One region of the Pseudoalteromonas sp. NZS11_1 genome, then DNA from elsewhere that is predicted to be linked to it. Evidence: riboswitches for the same ligand, from Rfam matches in the RefSeq annotation. Region 1 holds a riboswitch; the other holds the start of a gene.
What was found. A riboswitch is a leader RNA that binds a small molecule or an ion and turns the genes downstream of it on or off. The one in region 1 is predicted to bind lysine.
Positions count from the first base shown of each region.

Region 2: linked by a shared signal. The riboswitch ahead of lysC (lysine-sensitive aspartokinase 3) and the one ahead of dapA (4-hydroxy-tetrahydrodipicolinate synthase) in region 1 are both predicted to bind lysine.

Region 1 covers NZ_JADYXK010000012.1:95,802-98,993, forward strand. The annotation lists gene I6F44_RS10620 (DNA-3-methyladenine glycosylase I) at 1-679, opposite strand, end outside; lysine riboswitch at 872-1,071, shown strand; gene dapA (4-hydroxy-tetrahydrodipicolinate synthase) at 1,262-2,146, shown strand; gene I6F44_RS10630 (2,3,4,5-tetrahydropyridine-2,6-dicarboxylate N-succinyltransferase) at 2,162-2,902, shown strand; gene I6F44_RS10635 (PLP-dependent decarboxylase) at 2,902-3,192, shown strand, end outside.
Region 2 covers NZ_JADYXK010000016.1:42,295-45,486, forward strand. The annotation lists gene nhaD (sodium:proton antiporter NhaD) at 43-1,290, shown strand; lysine riboswitch at 1,392-1,564, shown strand; gene lysC (lysine-sensitive aspartokinase 3) at 1,640-3,043, shown strand; gene I6F44_RS12385 (4'-phosphopantetheinyl transferase family protein) at 3,116-3,192, opposite strand, start outside.

The DNA of each region.
Region 1 (3,192 bases):
CAACACGGTTGTCACCAACGCCATAAGCAACAATTAAACTTAACTCTTGCATACTTAAGCCGCTTTGCTTTTGCATTTCATTAAAAAAAGCTTGGGCAGCACTCAGTGATTTTTTAGTTTGTAAGCCGCCGTCTATAATTTTATGAGCACGTAAGTAATTCTCTACATCGCGTGATAGTAAAAAAGTATCTTTACCAAGTGCTCGTAGCGCATAAGGTCCTGTATTTCCGCCTAAACGCGAACCATGTTTTTTTAAATACGCCCATAAACCAATAATATCGTCTGCTGGCCAATTAGCGACAAACTGGCTAAAACTGCCATGTTCCCCTGCTATTTCGTGGATCATGTAAGCATTTTCGGTAATTGTTTTTACTTTTTTATAGTTACGAACGATTCGCTCATCCGTTGCTTTTTGTTCCAGCATATCAGGTGGCATCATTAATAACTTATCAACGCTAAAATCCCAAAAAACCTCTCTAAAGCCTGGCCACTTATTATTAATGACTGACCAATAAAAGCCGCTTTGAAATACTTTTCGAGTAAATTCCTCAAGCCAATCGTCGTCACTTAACGTGCTTAGTTGTTTTTTAGATAGCGGTTTTGCAAGTAATAACTTAAGCATTTTTTCGGAGCCTTTTCGCTCTACCGCTCGCTTATAAATATCGCTAAATTTTTCCATACTAATTAAATACCTCACTACTTATATTGCTAGTGTACGAGAAAAGCACCCAATACGTAACCACTCCCATTATGGATGAATGAATATGCATTTAGTCGCTTGACACCTAGACGGCTAAAATGCTTTAATCGCCGTAATTACCCTATTTAAATTGCACAGGTTTGTAAGTTTTTACTCTACAAACAGGTGTAAAGGGCTAGAAGAGGTGCGTTATTCAGGTAGCGTATGTTAGGAGCGCAAACTCCAGTGAGCATACGTGAGGGGAATTAACGCCGAGAAGTAACCACTTTTGCGAGGTGTTTATTTCGGGCGACTAGGTTGAACCCTAGCGACTGTCACCAATAGCTGCTTATAAAAGCAGCTTATTAGTTTGGTGGAGAGCTTCTGGTCTTAAATATTAAGGCCGTGCGCCCTATTATTTTAAGCCCATTCGCTCTTCGAATTATTAGTTCGAACGACGTTAATGCGGCTCCTTCCATAAAGCTTTTTAACTCTTCGAATAATACCAATTGCATTAAATTAGTTATCGCTAAAATGATCACGCTTTTAATAAAGTTGGTACAAATTATAAGTTCGTGAGAGATGATCAACAACTTCAATTTAAACGACTACTCATTGTGGACCGCGCTCGTAACGCCATTTGATCAACACGGCGATGTTGACTACAACACGTTAACTAAACTGGTTAGCAATCAAGAAGCAGCGCATAACGGTATTTTACTACTTGGCAGCACGGGCGAAGGTTTAGCACTAACGCTAAAAGAGCAACAAGCCATTGTTGAACACGTATGCCAGCTAAAACCAGCAGTACCACTCATGGTTGCTGTGGGCGGTAGTAACTTAAAGCAACAAATTGAGTGGGTTAACTACTGTAATACACTCCCAATTCATAGCTTTTTACTTGGCTCACCGCTTTATGCAAAGCCTGGCGCTATAGGTCAAACTCATTGGTTTGAAAGCCTACTTAATGCAAGTGTTCACCCGTGTATGCTTTATAACGTACCGGGTCGAAGTGCTGTTAGCATTCCAACGGCAACAATTCAAAACTTACAAAATAATAAAAATTTATGGGCGTTAAAAGAAGCGAGCGGCAGCATTGCTCAGTTTGAAGCTTATCGCCAAGCTGCACCTAATTTAGCTATTTTTAGTGGCGACGATGCGCTAATGCCTTATTTTGCTCAAGCTGGCGCAAAAGGGTTAGTGTCGGTAGCTGCAAATGCATGGCCCGCACAAACTCACGAGTTTGTTAAACGCAGCTTAAGTGGTCAACACCCTAATTTATTTGCCCAGTGGTCAAGCGCTATTAATAGCCTATTTGCTGTTGCAAACCCTATTCCCGTAAAGGTATTGATGCATTTGCAAGGTCGCTTAAGCAGCCCGCAACTTCGTCCACCTTTAACACACCTTGAGTTAACTCAAACCGATTGCATCACAACTGCAAACAACACCATTTTATCTTGGCATTAAATACAGGTTTTTATAATGAGCTGGTTAGAACTATTAAATAATTTAGAATCGGGCGCAGTACGCGCAGCATCACAAAACGAAAGCGGCCAATGGCAAGCTAACGTAGAAGTAAAACAAGGCATTTTGGATGCCTTTAAAAATGGCACTAATACTGAGTTTGCCGGTGGTTTTGTTGATAAGCATAACTTAGCTCCGCAAGAATTTAGTACTGACGATGGCGTACGTATGGTGCCGGGTGGCTCTAGTGTTCGCCGTGGTGCTTATGTTGCTAAAGGCACGATTATTATGCCACCAGCGTATGTAAACATTGGTGCATATATCGACGAAGGCACAATGGTAGATAGCCACGCATTAGTTGGCTCGTGTGCACAAGTAGGTAAAAACGTACATTTAAGTGCTGCAGTGCAGCTTGGTGGTGTACTTGAGCCAATTGGTGCAAGCCCAGTAGTTGTAGAAGACGACGCCTTTATTGGCGCTGGCTGTATTATTGTTGAAGGTGTAGTTATTAAAAAAGGCGCAGTACTTGCCCCAGGCGTGCGTTTATCAGCAACTATTCCGGTATACGACTGCGTAAACGAGCGCCAACTTGATAAAGGCGAGCCAATCCCAGAATATGCCATTGTAATACCGGGCTCTCGCCCTGCTTCAAACGAGTGGGCGCGCGAGCAAGGCCTAAGCATGTCGTGTGCGTTAATAGTTAAATACCGCGACGAAAAAAGCGATGCATCATTATTGCTTGAAGAGGTTTTACGATAATGAGCTTTTTGAGCACGCCTATCAAAACCGCTGTAAATACAATTACACAACAACTTGATACACCTTTTTTTGTTTACGACCTAGATCAACTAAACGCGCATCTTGCACGTTTAGTTGCGCAAACCGATGTAAAACTGTGGTACGCGGTAAAAGCAAATCCACTGTCTAAAATTATTCAAAGCTTAGACAGCGCTGGCTTTAATTTTGACGTAGCAAGTAAAGGTGAGCTTGAGCAAGTGCTAGCACAAGGTATTAGCTCACAGCGCGTGCTCAACACAGGGCCTGCAAAA
Region 2 (3,192 bases), on a different contig from region 1:
TTGTGTGTTCTTTAAAACTATATCAAAGGTTGTTTAACTACCATGGTTTCCTCGATTATTCTAACCCTGATAGCGATTGCATTTTTACTGATCGTTATAGAAGATATAATCCATGTCAATAAAGCTAAAACCACGCTGTTTTTTGGTACGCTTTGCTGGATTCTTCTTTTTATATACCCTCTACACGGGCAAAGGCCCGATACGATTCAACACCTTTTAAATGAAAATATTTTAGAAATTGCCTCGTTATGGTTATTTTTAATGGCTGCAATGACCTTTGTAGCGTATTTAAATTCAAAGGGGTTTATAGAAAACATTGTTCACCGCGTTATGCCAAAAAGTATTAGCGAAAAAAAGCTCATGTTTTTAGTGGGTGGTTTTGCATTTTTGTTTTCGTCGATTTCAGACAACGTAACAGCTACGCTTATATCGCTTGCGGTTGTTATGTCGTTAAAACTTGAACCTAAAAAGCTCATTAAATACGCCACGCTTATTGTGTTTGGGGTTAACTCAGGTGGGGTATCGCTAATAACAGGTGACGTAACCACACTAATGATATTTTTAGATGGCAAAGTAACCATTGCTCATTTATTACTACTTATAGCGCCAGCACTTGCAAGCGTTATGCTGCTAGCCGCGTTACTATCTATCGGTATGAAAGGGCGTGTTGAGTTTGCTGGTGCAGGTAAAACCCGCATTGAAAAAACCGACATTACCATCGCTGTTATATTTTTATCTACCGTAGTGAGCACACTTATGCTGAGTGTAGTTTACAGCGTACCGCCTTTATTAACCTTCTTGTTTGGCTTATCAGTGATGTTTTTAGTAGCGCAATTTTTAATGCGCAAAAAAGACATAAACAAAGACATAATCGATTTTGTTCGCGATATAGAATACGACACATTATTGTTTTTTGTAGGTGTACTTTTACTTGTAGGCGCACTTAAAGAAATTGGTATGCTAAGTAAATTTACCGACCTATACACGGTAATGGCACCTGAGTACGCAAACTACTTAATGGGCATATTATCAGCAGGGGTCGATAACGTACCGCTTACTGCTGCTTTATTAAAAGCCGATATAGTAATGAGCCAACAACACTGGTTGTCGTTTACTTATGCAACGGGCGTGGGCGGTTCAATGCTTATCATTGGGTCGGCTGCGGGTATTATTGCCATGAGCAAAGTTAAAGCGCTTACCTTTATGAGCTACTTGCGTTTATCGCTGCATTTATTAATTTGCTACACCGTAGGTTATGCAGGCTCTTATTACATGGGCAGTTTTATTTAACTCATAAATTATTAAATGCTTGACAGCTAGACGTCTAAACGATAACTTTCAAAGCCCCGCTACTTAGTGGGGTTTTGTTTTATTAGCCACTGGTTAATAAAGCATTCAGAAGAGGTGCGATACTTAGGTACTTAATGTTAGGCGACGAAAGCCAATGATCATTAAGGAGGGAAGTACTCGCCGAGGAAAATAATGATACGTCGTCATTGTTTTTCGGTTTATGGGGCTGAATCCTCAAAACTGTCACCAATATAGGTGGAGAGCTTCTGGCAGTGGACTTATCTTTAAGCATTCCTTTGCCAAGTTCTTCTTGTTTTATTGCGGTTTGGATACCGCGAAAGGAGACTAAATGACTACCCAATCAGCGCCACAAACAGTACTTCAAACAGAGTTAAGCGCAAAATCAGATTACATCGTTGCCAAATTTGGCGGAACCAGTGTTGCCAACTTTGAAGCGATGAGTCGCTGTAGCGAAATTATTGTTGCAGATAAAAGCGTACGTATTGTTGCCGTGAGCGCTAGTGCCGGCGTAACTAACCACTTAGTTGCACTGTGCAAACCAAGTATTACCTCAAGTGAGCGCCAAGAACACATAAACGGTGTGCTTGCTATTCAACAAACTATTTTAGATGAGTTATCGCTAGATGCCGATTTAGCGGTTGGCTTTAACGAAACCCTAAAAGCATTTCAAACATTGGCTCAAGAGTCACTAACAACCGATCAGCAACACGACGAGCTACTTAGCTTTGGTGAGCGTTTGTCGTCGTATTTGTTTGCACAAGTGCTGCGTTTACAAGGTTTAAACGCCGATCGCTTTGATGTGCGCAAGGTGCTTAAAACCGACAGCCAATTTGGTAAAGCAACGCCAAATGTTGCAGCCACAGCGCAAGCCGCTAAAGAACATTTAATCCCGTTATTAGACGCTCAAGTAATTGTGACTCAGGGCTTTATTGGCAGTGACGAATACGGTCAAACAACAACGCTTGGACGTGGTGGTTCTGACTATAGCGCTGCATTATTAGCTGAAGCAATCAACGCTAAAAGCGTGCATATTTGGACCGACGTAGTGGGTATTTTTAGCACCGACCCGCGTTTATGCGCAAAAGCGACACCCATTGCTCGTTTAAGTTTTGACGAAGCCGCTGAAATGGCGACCTTTGGCGCAAAAGTATTGCACCCAGCAACTATTTTACCAGCGAGCCGTAGCCACATTAATGTATTTGTAGGCTCTAGCCGCGAGCCAGAGCGTGGCGGTACATGGATTGAGCGCGAAAAATCGCAGCAACCAGGTATACGCGCAGTAACGCAACGTAAAAACCAAATATTGCTTACGCTTAAAAGCCCAGAAATGCTCCTAGCAAGCGGCTTTTTAGCACGCGTATTTACACTATTAAGCGAATATAATATATCGGTAGATTTGGTAACTACATCAGAAATCAGCGTAGCTATAACCCTTGATAACGCGCAGAACGCATCGCGCCCAGAGCTCGATCAAGAATGCCTAGATAAGCTTGCAGAGTTTTGCCATGTTTCGGTAGAAAACAACCTAACACTGGTGGCACTTATTGGCTCTGAGATTCAATTACGCCAACACGAAATGAACTTAATGAGTGTACTAAAAGACTTTAACATTCGATTAATTTGTCACGGTGCTAGTAAGCACAACCTGTGCTTTTTAGTAGAGCAAACTGAGTCAGATAACGTAGTACAGTCTATTCATAGCCGTTTATTAGAAAATGATTTTGCTGCGTAAGTAATCGTTATTCAGGAAAATCACCTAGTAAAGTTACCTAGTAAAATCACCTAGTAAAGTTACTTAACAAAATTACTTAACAAAGTCGGTTAATAAAAAGCATCGCCAGTCGATGCTTTTTTTATGCACCACACTCACATCAAAACAAA